Regions from separate parts of the uncultured Salinibacterium sp. genome, predicted to be linked through region 1. Evidence: predicted binding sites of a transcription regulator. Region 1 holds the regulator's gene; the other holds the start of a gene.

Region 1 (7,079 bases):
GAACAGTCGCGTTTCGCCTCCGCGTTCACCTTCCAATACTCGATCCGTCCCGGCACGCCGGCCGCAACCATGGACGATCAAATCCCCAAAGAGGTCGTGCAAGAGCGCTACGAGCGGCTTGCGGCCCTGCAAGACCGCATTTCGCGCGAGGAAAACGACAAGCAGATCGGTCGAACTCTTCAGGTTATGGTGACCGCCGCCGAAGGCCGCAAGCAAGCCGAGACATCACGGCTCTCCGGTCGTGCCGAAGATTCTCGCCTTGTGCACTTCAACGTGCCAGAAGGCAGTGACACTCCCCGTCCAGGTGATGTCGTCACCCTGACGGTCACCGAAGCGGCGGCCTTCCACCTTGTCGCTGACACGCCCGTTGGCGGCAGACTCGACATCCGCCGCACTCGTGCCGGAGACGCGTGGGATCGAGCAGATGCTGAGTCGTGCGGTGTGCCCAGTGCGGCATCCGGCGACGCGAAGCCCCGCGTTTCGCTCGGCTTGCCCACGCTGAGGGTTGCCACCACACCGATTTATGACCCCACCGATTCCCTGCGCTAGCTCCGAAATGGTCGTAGCCAACGCCTTCCCGCTCGTCGTTGTCGTCGGCGCTACAGGAACAGGCAAGTCCGAGCTTTCTCTCGACATTGCTGATGGTCTCGCGAGCCAAGGCATTGCCCCTGAGATCGTCAACGCCGACGCCATGCAGCTTTACCGTGGCATGGATATCGGAACAGCCAAGCTGCCTCTTGAGGAGCGTCGGGGCATTCCGCACCACTTGCTCGATGTGCTCGACCCCACTGAAGAAGCGAGCGTTGCCCAGTATCAAACGGATGCTCGGCACATTATCGAGCAGATACAGGGCAACGGGCGCCTGCCGATCATGGTGGGTGGATCGGGGCTGTATGTCTCGAGCGTCATCCACGACTTCCAGTTTCCAGCCCGCGACCCTGAAGTGCGCGAACGTCTCGAGAAAGAGCTTGAGCTTCACGGTGTCGGTCTGCTGTTCCAACGGCTTCAATCGCTAGATCCCGCCGCTGCGCAGTCGATTGGGGCGAGCAATGGGCGCCGGATCGTGCGCGCGCTCGAAGTGATCGAAATCACGGGAGAACCATTCGGCGCTGGGCTTCCGCAAGAAACCACGTTGTGGACGCCCGCCCACATTTTCGGCCTTACTGCGCCTCGCGAGGAACTCGTTCCTCGACTTAACGCGCGAGTGCAGCAGATGTGGGATTCCGGGTTGCTGGACGAGGTCGACAGTCTCCGCTCGGGCGGGCTCGGCGTCACCGCTGCGCGCGCAATCGGCTATGCACAAGCCCTGCAGCAATTGGCGGGATCCCTGAGCGAGGCCGAAGCTATCGAACAGACCGCCGCTCTCACGCGTCGTTATGCTCGTCGCCAAGTCGGCTGGTTCAAGCGTTATGAGCAATGTCGCTGGTTGGCGTATGACGATCCGGAGCGAGCTCAGAGTGCTCTCGCGGTCGTGATGGGGGAGAATGGAACGCATGGCGACGCTTAACTTCACCAAAGGTCAGGGAACTGGCAACGACTTCGTGCTGTTCACCGACCCCGATGGCGAGATCGAGCTCACTCCACAACAGGTTGCGGCCATCTGCGATCGTCGATTCGGCGTCGGTGCCGACGGAGTGATTCGTGCTGTCCGATCCCGCAGTCTTGACGATGGTGCAGCGGCGCTTGCCGAAGACCCAGACGCTGAGTGGTTCATGGACTACCACAACGCCGATGGCAGCCTCTCTGAGATGTGCGGCAATGGCATCCGGGTGTACGCGGAATATCTTTCGGCCGAAGGACTCGTCGATTTTGAGCCGGGCGATACCTTGCCAATCGGCACGCGCAGCGGTGTTCGAGACGTTCAGCGGAACATGGCGGGCTACCAGGTCGATATGGGGCGTTGGGCGCTCGATGGCGGAGAGCCACTTGTGCGTGCCAAAGAGCTCGATGTTGCGCGGCCCGGCCTCGGCATCAATGTCGGAAACCCGCACATCGTGGTGGCCTTGGCCGAAGAGGCAGAACTCGACCGTGTCGACCTCAACTACATCCCGGTGATCGAACCGCATCCCGAAGATGGGGCCAACGTTGAGTTTGTTGTGCCCGCTGAGCCCCTCGTAAAAGACGGTGTCGGTTCAATCCGGATGCGGGTGCATGAGCGTGGCAGCGGAGAGACGTTATCGTGTGGCACGGGCGCCGTCGCGGCGGCGCTTGCCATTCGGCACTACGCCGGACGCAGCGCCCCACACCAGTGGCGCGTGACTGTTCCCGGCGGCACTGTCGTTGTGCGCATGTTCCCCACCGAAGATGGCGAGCACGTCTCTTTGAGTGGCCCCGCCGAACTCGTGTACACCGGGGCGCTAGAACTCGCTTAGCGAGCCGCACACAGCCGGAGAGCTGCAGTTGTGGTGTTCCACATGATCGCTGCTTTCGGCGCGGAATAGCGCTAGCGTGCTACGCGTTGATCGGGTGGTGGCGTGCTCGCAACACCCGGTAGCCCTTGTTGGCAGCGGCGCGAGTGAAGCTGAAATTGTCGGGGAAGGTGGCTTCCATCCAACGCTGGAGGGAATCCGATCCGAGGTTCTTTTGCACAACGAGCCACGCGTCAGCGTCAAGTTCAAGGCGCGGAAGCCACTTCAGCAGGATGTTGTGGAGCTCGTTTTTGCCGACGCGAATCGGAGGGTTCGACCAAATAGACATAAATGTTATGTCTTCGGGAACATCTGCGGGCAGAACCGCGTTAACGTTGAGTATGGACAATTTCTCGGCGTTAGCCCGCACAAGATCCAGTGCGCGCTCGTTGACGTCCACCGCCCACACTGTTGCATGAGGTGACTCGAGGGCAAGGGTGAGCGCCATAGGCCCCCAGCCGCATCCGAGGTCAAGCAGGTTTCCTCCCGGAGGAGGCGCCGGCACATTCGACAGTAGAACTTGTGTTCCTGCGTCGATGCGCTCGGGGCTGAAGATCCCATTTGACGTGACAAGTTCGCGTTCGACACCAGCAATGGTCGCGTGAATCGTCCGCAACTTGAGATCACTCTCGGGTGATGACGAGAAGTAATGCTCGTTGGCCATGCACAGAACTTACCGAAAACTAGAGAAGTAGGGTTAACCCAAATGACGCGAAATACGACAGAAACCAGTATCGAGGCCAATAACGGCGACGACGCCGAGCGTTCCGTCGACCGTGTTCTTGCGAGTGAAGGCTCCGATCATGCCGCTGTGAGGCGATTCGGATCAGCAGGTTCCGGCAATTCGGGCGCTCAAGCGTTGCAGTCGGATGCTCACTATGAGTCCGACCGTGACGGTGACCAGTTCGATCGAGATGATCGTCATGCGCTCAAGCGCGTTGCGGGTCTCTCTACCGAGCTTGACGACGTCACCGAGGTTGAGTATCGCCAGCTGCGCATCGAGAACGTTGTGCTCATTGGCATTTACGGCCAGGGCAATCTGCGCGATGCCGAGAATTCTATTCGTGAGCTTTCGGCGCTTGCGGAGACCGCGGGCGCTGTGGTGCTCGACGGGCTCCTGCAGCGTCGTAGCCACCCCGACCCGAGTACTTACCTCGGCAAGGGCAAAGCGCGCGAGCTAAAGGACGTCGTAGCGGCGACGGGAGCCGATACGGTCATCGCCGACACGGAGCTTGCGCCAAGCCAACGACGAGCACTCGAAGACGTGGTGGGGGTCAAGGTCATTGACCGCACGGCCGTCATCCTTGATATTTTCAGCCAACACGCCACGAGCCGTGAGGGTAAGGCGCAAGTCGAACTCGCGCAGCTTGAGTATTTGCTCCCGCGGCTGCGCGGTTGGGGCGAGTCGATGTCCCGTCAGGCCGGTGGTCAGGTCGGTGGCGCAGGCGCCGGTATGGGTAGCCGCGGACCGGGTGAGACGAAGATTGAACTCGACCGTCGCCGTATCCACACTCGCATGGCTCGCTTGCGCAAGCAGATCAAGGGATTTGCCCCGGCCCGCGAGGCAAAACGAGCCAATCGTGACCGCTTCGAGGTGCCAAGTGTTGCGATCGCTGGATACACGAACGCCGGCAAATCGAGTCTGCTCAACCGCATGACCAAGGCTGGTGTTCTTGTAGAGAACGCGCTCTTTGCCACCCTTGACGCCACAGTGCGAAAGTCAACGACCGCTGACGGGCGCTTGTTCACCCTCAGCGACACTGTGGGCTTCGTGCGTAACCTCCCGCATCAGCTGGTGGAAGCATTCCGCTCCACTCTGGAAGAAGTGGGTCAGGCTGACGTCATCGTTCACGTGGTGGATGCTTCGCATCCAGACCCCGGGGCGCAGCTTGGCACGGTGCGCGACGTCATTGGCGAATTGGGTGCCCGCGGAATTCCAGAGATTGTTGTCTTCAACAAGAGCGATCTTGCGGATGACGACCAGCGACTGGTGATTCGTGGACTTGAGCCGACGGGAATCTTTGTTTCCGCGCGTTCCGGTGAAGGGATCGACGAGCTCAACGCACGCATCGCGGAGCTGTTGCCCGCGCCCGAAATCGAGGTAACTCTGCTCGTGCCTTACGACCGTGGAGAGGTTATTTCTCGATTGCACGTTCAGGGCCGAGTGATCTCGACGGATTATCGCGAGGATGGCACGCTCGTAACGGCGCTCGTTCACCCTGCTCGGGTTCCGGAGATCGAAGAGTTCGTTTCGATTCAGGTCTAGCTCGAGTGTCGGTGTGGCCCTGTTTTCGCTGGGCCACACCGGAGACCTCGCACGCCTGAGAGGTGTCGGCTTAGAGCGCGCGCAGTACCGTGACGACTTTGCCGAGCACCTGAGCGTAATCGCCGAGAATGGGCTCGAAATTCGAGTTGCGGGGGAGTAACCACGTGTGTCCGTCGCGCTGGCGGAACACTTTGACTGTCGCTTCGTCATCGAGCATCGCGGCAACGATGTCGCCGTTTTCAGCGGTCTGCTGTTGACGCACGACTACCCAGTCACCATCGCAGATGGCGGCGTCGATCATGGAGTCTCCTACAACTTTCAGCATGAAGAGTTCGCCCTTGCCCACAAGTTGGCGGGGGAGGGGGAATACCTCTTCGACGTGTTGTTCAGCGGTGATCGGAATTCCGGCAGCAATTCGACCGACGAGCGGAACCATCGCCGCATCGCCCATTGAGGGGCTAATTGTGCTGGATTCGTCAACCGCGCTGGGTACGTCGATCAGTACTTCGATCGCGCGCGGGCGATTGGGGTCTCGGCGCACGTAACCACTCAACTCAAGTTGATTGAGCTGATGCGTCACGCTCGAGAGCGATGACAGTCCCACGGCGTCGCCGATTTCGCGCATGCTCGGCGGGTACCCCTGAGTGGCAACTGAGCGTTGAATCATTTCGAGGATCGCCTGTTGTTTGGCGCTCAGGCTGGTTCGCCGCCGTGTTCCGCGCTCTAAAGCGTCGTCTTGGGGGGCTGTTGCGTCAGTCACGAGTCCTCTTTTTCTGCCAGCGACGATTCCAATGTCAGTGGCTCATTCGAAACTGTATCCGCAGGAGAGGCTAAAACCAAACATTTGTTCGAGTTTCTCAAACAAATGTCAGTGGCTTCTTCGAAAATGTACTTGATATTCGAACTATTCGAATGTATGTTCGGAACACAGCTTCGCACCCGGCTCTCCCGGCCGAGAGTCGGGTGCGATAACCCTTAGAGGAGTGAATAGATGTCTACTGCAGCGATTGCGCCCAACTCGGTTGTCCGTGCTGGTCAGTCCGCACCACGTCTTCGCCTCACTACGCGTGGTCGCGTCGTCTTGATGACGCTCGCGGCCACGCCCCTGGTTGTTGCTGCGCTCGTCATTTCGCTTAATGGCGGTGGCGCGGCAGCAACTCTCGAAGGTAACGAAAGCGCATTTACCTACGTAGATGTCGCGGCCGGTCAGTCTCTGTGGAACATCGCAGAGCAGCACGCGCCGGGGCAAGACCCCCGCGAGGTAGTCGCGCAGCTCGTTGAGATCAACCAGTTGCCGTCTGCAGATATCTTTGCGGGCCAAGAGCTCGCGATCCCCGCCAGTTTCTCTCACTAGTTCGGCCGTCACGAGGCATGTGGACTCGGGCGCGGGCATGTTTACCGCGGGAGAACACTGGGGCTTCGTTCCTCTAGCATTGATGAGTGACCTCGCTTTCCGATCTCCCTATTCGTGACGACCTTCGCGGTCTGACTCCGTACGGTGCGCCGACCGATCCTGTGCGCATCCAACTCAACGTGAACGAAAACACGCATCCGATCCCGGAAGCAGTCGCAACCGACATCGTGATGGCTCTTGCCGGCGCGGTAATGAATGCGAATCGCTACCCCGATCGTGAATTCACTGAACTCCGCGAATCTCTTGCTGGCTATTTGGGGCACGGCCTCACGCCTGCGCACATCTGGGCCGCCAATGGGTCAAACGAAGTTCTTCAACAAACGATGCAGGCTTTCGGTGGCCCTGGGCGCCGTGTTCTTGGCTTCCCGCCCACCTATTCGATGCATTCGATCATCGCGTCGGGAACCGGCACCGAGTGGGTTACTGCCCCTCGTGACCCTGCGTATGACATCACTCCCGAGAGCGTTGTCGCGGCAATTGCCGAACACACACCAGACATCGTGTTCCTGTGCTCGCCGAACAACCCCACCGGAACGCCGGTGCGCAACGATACGATCGAAGCTGCATATAACGCGACGGACGGCATCGTGCTCGTGGACGAGGCCTATGCCGAGTTCTCTGACCGAGAATCAGCTCTTTCGCTGCTCGAGGGCCGCCCGCGACTCATCGTTTCTCGCACCATGAGTAAGGCCTTTGCATTCGCGGGAGCGCGTGTGGGCTATCTCGCTGCGGATCCTGCCATCGCCGATGCGCTTCGGCTTGTTCGGCTGCCGTATCACTTGTCCGCTCTCACTCAAGCGGCGGCTGTAGCCGCGCTTGCCCACGCGGGGGAGATGCTGGCGATGGTTGAGGAGATCAAGATTCAACGCGATCGGATGACCGCGGGTCTCGAGGAGCTCGGCTTTAGTCCCGTGCCGAGCGAAGCCAACTTTGTTCTCTTCGGCGGCGTCGAAGACCCGCAGGCGCTCTTCCACAAGTTGCTCATTCAAGA
Region 2 (7,079 bases), on a different contig from region 1:
CGGGTACTTGCCCTCGGCGGCGCGGAATATGGGTAATGACGATCAGCTTGAGCACGACGATCGCTATGACCACGCTGACGAGTGCCTTGAGGTGCTCTACAAGCTGTGGGAGGGGTCGTGGGAAGACGACGCGGTGATCCGTGACCGCAAGTCTGGCGTGTTCACCGATCCGAAGAAAGTGCACAACATCGAGCACAGCGGCAAGCATTTTTCGGTCCCTGGCATCCACTTGTCAGAACCGTCGGTGCAGCGAACGCCAGTGATCTATCAGGCTGGAGCATCACCGAGAGGTATCCAGTTCGCCGCGGGCAACGCCGAAGCAATCTTTGTTGCTGCTTCGACGAAAGCGGGGCTCAAAGCAACGGTGAGCCGCATCCGTGATGCTCTGGAGGCTGCCGGGCGTGATCGATACTCCGCCCGTATCTATACGCTTCTCACCATCATCACCGACGAGACCACAGAAAAAGCTCACGCCAAGTACGCCGACTACCTGAGCTACGCGAGCGAAGAGGGGGCGCTCGTCTTCATGTCGGGCTGGATGGGCATCGATCTCGCGCAATATGACCTTGATGAACCGATCGGTAACGTCAAGAGCAACGCTATTCAGTCAACCGTCGCCAACTTTCAACAGGCCAATAGCGACGGCAGTGAGTGGAAAGTGAGAGACATTGCTCGGCTCGGCGCGATCGGTGGCCTCGGTCCCTTCATCGTGGGCTCCGGTGAAGAGATTGCGGATGAGTTGGAGTCGTGGGTGGCGGAGACTGATGTTGACGGCTTCAATCTGGCCTACGCGATTACGCCGGGAACCTTCGAGGACGTCGTCGAGCACGTGATCCCGGTGCTGCGGGCACGCGGGTCATATCCCGAAGAATATGTGAAGGGAACCCTGCGGCAGAAGTTGCACGGTCGAGGTGATCGCTTGCCCGCCGAGCACGCTGGCGCGAGTTACCGCCGCTAATTTAGTAGGCGCTGCGGCGGCGGTTGAAAGCGGGCGCTTAGAGTTCGACGGAGTACTTGAAGCCGATGTGGGAGGCTTCGAATCCAAGCTTGGTGTAGAAACGGTGGGCATCCGTTCGTGCCTCATCAGACGTGAGCTGGATGAGGGACGCACCAAGCGTGGGTGCTGCAGTGTCGATTACCCAGCGCATCATCGCGCCGCCAATGCCACTTGAGCGTTTGCTTGCGGCAACTCGCACCGCTTCCACTTGCAGTCGGTGAGATCCTCGCCGGGCCATTCCGGGGATTGCCGTGAGTTGCATAGTTGCAACGACCTCGCCGGATGCTGCGACAACCACGAGAAGCGCATTCGCGGGAGTCGTGGCGATGGCGTGGAAGGCTTTTTCGTAGGCGGGACGGTCTTCAGGGCGCGCGGTATCTCCGCGTAAGGCGCTGACGGGGTCATCAGCAAGCAATTGCAGGATCGTGTCGATGTCTCCGAGTTCGGAGTAGCGAAGAGTCATTTCGCCTTCGCGAGTCTGCAGGGTCGTAGGAACTGTCACTTTAGAGAACACTCCTATGACGTTAGCAGCGCTCGCGTTGTTGCGAAGCTCGGCAACGCGGAGTCGTGCAAAGGTCGCCGGTGTTGTCGGGTCAACCTGGCCTTGCTACTTATTAGAACATATGTTCGAATAATCATCATGCGATGGAGTGGCCAACAAGTCAGCAGCGAAGCGCCCGATGCGTTGCCGGGGCTTGCCAAGCTCAACAATCTGGTGCGCACCGTTCGCACGCCAGAGTTTGACGGAGTGACTTTCTATGAGGTGCTCGCCAAGAGTGCTCTCAATAAGGTGCCGACAGCGAGCGATATGCCATTCGGTTGGACAATTAATCCGATGCGCGGTTGCCTGCACCAGTGCACCTATTGCTTTGCCCGACCGACGCATGAATTTCTCGATCTCGATGCGGGCAAAGACTTCGACACGCAAATTATCGTGAAAGTCAATGTGGCCGAAGTGCTCGCTCGCGAGCTCAGCAAACCACGCTGGGGGAGACACCCGGTAGCGCTGGGCACTAACACTGACCCATATCAGCGGGCCGAGGGTCGCTATCGACTCATGCCGGGCATCATTGCTGCTCTGGCTGGCTCAGGCACCCCGTTGTCCATTCTCACCAAGGGCACGCTGCTGCGGCGAGATCTCGATCTATTGGCTGAGGCGAGCTCGCACGTTCCTGTTGATGTCGGGATGTCGATTGCCATTTACGACGACGAGCTGCAGCAGTCCGTAGAACCTGGAACGCCTACGGCGAAAGCGAGATTGGCTACGGTCACCGCGGTGCGAAATGCTGGTCTGGATTGCGCCGTCTTCTTGATGCCGATTCTTCCGTTCTTGACTGACACGCAGGATCATCTTGAGCGCGCTGTTGCGCAGGTCAAAGAAGCGGGCGGCACGTCCATTGTCTACTCTGCACTGCATCTCAAGCCCGGAACAAAGGAATGGTATTTCACGTGGCTGGAAGGTGCGCACCCTGAATTGCTCGCACAATACCGCTCACTGTATTCCCGAGGAAACTACGCTCCGAAGGAGTATAGAAAATGGTTAGCGGCCAAACTGCAGCCGATCATCCGTCGCCACGGTTTGCAGCGCACCAAGCTTGACCCGGCCACGGGCATTGTTGGTTCTCGCGCGCAGCCACGCGTGCATTCTGGGTTGAGGGGCAACCCGGCGCAGCTCGGTCATTCGCTGATTGCAGAAGAGATGCCGCCAGAGCTAGCCGCCCGCGCAATGCCCCAGCCGATGCTGTTTTGAGCCGCCTCTGTGTCGAGCCGCCTCTGTGTCGATCCGCTTCTGTGTCGATCCGCTTCTGCTTCGCTCGGCGTCTGGGCGGTTCCTCACTGTTAGCTTCGGGGTTCCGTACAGTTTCGGCTCGCCTGTGTCTCGCTATTTAGGCTTGACAGAGGTGCGGCGCTCGATATAGCCGCGAAGCCTGAAGTGAGGAGAATCGCTGATGCCATCAACTAACAATTCACGACTCAAAGATCCGGAGCTCTATGAAGAGCTTCGCAGTAGTGGCGCGTCGAAGGAGAAGGCTGCCCGCATTTCTAATGCCGCCGCACACACGGGGCGTTCTGAGATCGGACGACGGGGTGGAGAGTCTGCTTCTTACGAAGAGTGGACTGTCAAGGATCTCAAGGAGCGGGCTCGAGAACTCGACTTGCACGGATACTCTTCATTGAAGAAGAGCGAGCTGATTGAAAAACTGCGTTCCCACTAATTCCGCTGAGCTTGAGAGCGATGCTGATTAGGCTGGTGCAGTGATGTCAACTGCGCCGTCGTATTATCTCCGCCATAGTGATTGTCGTTTCGAGTCGACGATCCACGCACAGGGTGCGTGGAATCCACGCGAGCAACACATGGCTCCTGTTGCAGGGATCATGGCCCATGCGCTTGAGGCGTTCGAGGCCCGCCCTGATTTACGAATCGCTCGCATTAGTTACGAGATCTTGGGGCTCATTCCCGATGGAGAGTTCGACATCGAGGTGTCGATGCTGCGACCGGGGCGCACCATTGAGCTCATTCAGGCGGAGCTGAGTGCGGGCGGGCGGGTGGCCGTGCGGGCAACTGCGTGGCGGTTGCACACCTCCGATACCGGTGCGGTTGCGGGCGTTGAAGACCGGCGGATGCCCGGCCCCGATCAGGCCGGCGACCCCGTCGATCTCGTGGAGTGGCCAGGCGGTTACATCCGCTCGATTGAGGCCCGTGCGCTTCCGCATCACGCAGCGGGACGGGGCCGCGTGTGGTTGCGCACTCCACTGCCGCTGCTCTCGGCTGAGCCAATCTCTGACTTCGCGCGGCTCATGGGGCTCGTTGACGCTAGCAACGGCATTGCTACGCGCGTGAAGCCGGGAGATGGCGGCTATGCCTTTCCCAACGTCGACCTTCAGATCCACCTGTATCGACTGCCGGTCGGTGAGTGGTTAGGCCTCGAGAACTCGGTGAGCTTCGGCAGCGACGGGGTCGGTCTCACCTCGACGGTGCTGCATGACGGCGAGGGGCCATTCGGACGCGCCGAACAGATTCTCACCCTGCGCAGGCTTTAGGCGTCGGATCACTCGACGAAATAGGTTGTTGCGCGTGTTCAGCGCGACCAGTAATCTACAACCAAATGGTTGTAGATGAACTTTCGGATGCTCAAGTCGATGCGATGTTTCGGGCGCTTGCGGATGCCACGCGACGCGACATCGTCACTCGCGTATTCAGCGAGGGTGTTTCTGTCTCGCAGCTCGCGCTCAAGTACGAGATGAGTTTTGCGGCGGTTCAAAAGCACGTCGCCATTCTGCACACAGCGGGCTTGGTAACGAAACAACGACAGGGCCGGGAACAGATTGTTCGCGGCGACGTGCGAACCATTCAGCGCGCGCAAGAGCTACTTGCTCGCCTGGAGGATGTGTGGACGCAGCGTGTGCTGCGCATGGAAGCTGTGCTCAACGCGGAGTAGCCGCGTGGAACTATCACGATGGGAGAATCCAATGAAGGTAACGACTCACACCGACCCTGAAGCGCTCGCTATGACGACGAGTGCAGAACTCAGCGCCTCAGCGGAGCGGGCATGGCAACTGGTGAGCGACCCCCGGAAGCTAGAGCGATGGTGGGGACCGCCCGAGTGGCCAGCTACCTTTGTGCGGTTTGATTTTGAGCCCGGCGGACGCGCGCACTATTACATGCAGGGTCCTGATGGTGAACGTCTTCACGGCTGGTGGAAGTTCGTCTCGATCGCGGCTCAGACGGAACTGTTTATCGAAGACGGCTTTGCCGATGAGAACGGCGAACCCTCAGGCGATCTCGGTGTGACGACAGCGCGAGTGACGTTTGAACCGACTGACTCTGGAACTCGACTCACCATCCTTTCGCAATATCAATCCCTTGATCAGCTCGAAGCAATGTTGGAGATGGGCATGGAAGAGGGAATGCGGCTTGCCGTTGGCCAGATTGAATCGATCCTGCGCGATGAACCGGAGGGGAACTAAGCAATGTCGTTTCAGGCATACCTCGACACTGTCGAGAAGAAGACCGGGCTCACGCCTCGCGAGCTCATTGCAATTGCGCGCGATAAGGGGCTCGCCGACGAGTCAGTGAAAGCCGGTCAGATTCTTGAGTGGCTTGCGCACGACTATGGGCTTGGGCGAGGACACGGGATGGCAATGGTTCATGTGATCACGAAGGGCGCCGAGATCGACGCAAAGCACGTCGGCACGGCAGGCGTTCATCGGGATGAATCGGCTGTGCTGTGGTTGGACGGCGTGGCGACACGACCGCTTTAGTAATCCTCGTCGTACTCGCGAGGCTCGTCGCGCCCGCGAAGTTTGTCAATTTCGCGTCGTTCTCGCTTCGTGGGGCGTCCAGCGCCGCGGTCGCGCAAGGGCGCGAACGCGCGCTCTTCGCGCGAGGGTGGCGGGGGAGTCTCATCGATATAACTCTCAGCAGCAGTCACCGCTGACACACGTTTCACAATGGTTTGCTTGACAACAAGGATGCGGTCGAACCCTGCAATGCGAATCCGCACCTGATCCCCGATGCGAACAGGTTGAGCGGCTTTGACGCTTGCCCCGCCGATCTTCACGTGACCGGCACGGCACGCTGCAGTCGCTTGGGATCGGGTTTTATAGACGCGAACCGCCCACAGCCAGCTGTCAACGCGAACCGTTCCCGCGGCCATTAAGCGGTCGCTAATTCAGTTTTCCACTGAACGAGGCGCTGCACCGTGGGGTTGCCGTCGGCTGCGAGGGTGCTCATGGCGTCATCCGGCACAAAGAAGTTGATGGCGAGGAATCCACGCACGACCTCCGAGGGGTCATCGACGAGCATCCGAAGAACATCGCATGGAGCGTGCTCATTGCGGGCGACGCACGCTCGAACGCCCTCATCGCTATCGCGGGCGAGCGCTTCAAACACATCAAGCGGGGTGTTGTGATTGCTCGCAGCGCTCTCGCGAATCTTGGGATTGGAGTCGGCAGCCAGCAGTCGAAGGCGTGCGATCTTACTTTCAGTTACCTCGGGGGCGGGGTGCAGCGCGGCGGCTTCCTCAGCGGTGAGCATCGAGGGTGCCATAGCTCGCAGCTGGGCCCGTTGGGCGGGAGTGTTGAACCGGATGCATGACATGGTTTCGAGGATACTCGTGCGCTCCTGCGAGACCGCGCCGCATTGTCGGCATTTTGGATGCGGATGCTCGATAGACTCAGGATGTGGCCACGCACAGTTCACCCGAGATCAGCAACCGTGTGTGGACTGTGCCCAATATCTTGAGTTTCATCAGGCTCGGGCTCGTGCCGGTGTTCTTGTATTTCATCGTTTCTGCGCAAGACGCGTTGGCGCTGATTGTCTTGGTTTTTTCGAGCCTTAGCGATTACCTCGATGGCTTCATTGCGCGACGCTTCAACCAGATGACTCGGTTGGGACAGTTGCTTGACCCGGCCGCTGACCGCCTCTTCATCTTTGCTGCGCTCATTGGCTTGGCCGCTCGTGGCGTGATTCCCTGGTGGTTGTTTGTCGTTATTGTCACGCGTGAAGTCATGCTTGCGGTCTTAGGAATTATTTCTGCAAACTATGGGTTTGGGCCGCTTCCCGTGCACCACTTGGGCAAAGTGGCGACGGCGGCGTTGTTCTATGCGCTTCCAGTGTTGATGTTGGGCCAAGCATTTCCTGCCATCGCGGAGGTGACTGATCCGGTGGGGTGGGCGTTCGCGCTCTGGGGTGCGTTCTTGTATTGGTGGGCCGGATTCATTTACGTCGCACAATCTGTCCGAATTTCTCGCCTTCCGAGGGTCTGAGGAGCGTCCCGATCCGATACGCTGGTTAGTCAGGGAGGTTTGCGATGGTTGAGTCAATGAATAATGGTCACGGCGCCGACGTACAGTCGGCAAACGAGACGTCCGCGCAGCCTATTGTCGAGCGCACCGACACCACTGCGACGTACAATCACGAGTTTGCGGCTCAAGTCGCCGCAATGGGCGCCGATGTGTCGGCCGATGAACAATCCGCGATCGCTGCTTTGCCTTCGGGCTCTGCCTTGCTGATAGTTCGTCGTGGACCCAACGTGGGTGCCCGCTTCCTTTTGGATGCTGATCTCACGACTGTGGGGCG

Evidence for each region. The regulator LexA, encoded in region 1, represses DNA repair genes until DNA is damaged. The targets are predictions, from matches to a motif close to TCGAACANNTGTTCGA.
Region 2: the regulator LexA is predicted to act here: its motif matches at 1,613-1,628, upstream of AACZ26_RS12690 (Rv2578c family radical SAM protein).

What each region holds. Positions count from the first base shown of each region.
Region 1 is NZ_CAXBBH010000003.1:26,038-33,116, reverse strand. Features, by position in the region: gene miaB (tRNA (N6-isopentenyl adenosine(37)-C2)-methylthiotransferase MiaB) at 1-549, shown strand, start outside; gene miaA (tRNA (adenosine(37)-N6)-dimethylallyltransferase MiaA) at 557-1,507, shown strand; gene dapF (diaminopimelate epimerase) at 1,494-2,372, shown strand; gene AACZ26_RS11405 (methyltransferase) at 2,452-3,072, opposite strand; gene hflX (GTPase HflX) at 3,115-4,674, shown strand; gene lexA (transcriptional repressor LexA) at 4,745-5,434, opposite strand; gene AACZ26_RS11390 (LysM peptidoglycan-binding domain-containing protein) at 5,666-6,028, shown strand; gene AACZ26_RS11385 (histidinol-phosphate transaminase) at 6,115-7,079, shown strand, end outside.
Region 2 is NZ_CAXBBH010000004.1:65,628-72,706, reverse strand. Features, by position in the region: gene AACZ26_RS12700 (LLM class flavin-dependent oxidoreductase) at 1-958, shown strand, start outside; gene AACZ26_RS12695 (GNAT family N-acetyltransferase) at 996-1,460, opposite strand; gene AACZ26_RS12690 (Rv2578c family radical SAM protein) at 1,638-2,747, shown strand; gene AACZ26_RS12685 (Rho termination factor N-terminal domain-containing protein) at 2,947-3,213, shown strand; gene AACZ26_RS12680 (thioesterase family protein) at 3,257-4,039, shown strand; gene AACZ26_RS12675 (ArsR family transcriptional regulator) at 4,105-4,437, shown strand; gene AACZ26_RS12670 (SRPBCC domain-containing protein) at 4,469-4,966, shown strand; gene AACZ26_RS12665 (DUF4287 domain-containing protein) at 4,970-5,260, shown strand; gene AACZ26_RS12660 (RNA-binding S4 domain-containing protein) at 5,257-5,655, opposite strand; gene AACZ26_RS12655 (hypothetical protein) at 5,655-6,098, opposite strand; gene AACZ26_RS12650 (CDP-alcohol phosphatidyltransferase family protein) at 6,182-6,766, shown strand; gene AACZ26_RS12645 (FHA domain-containing protein) at 6,811-7,079, shown strand, end outside.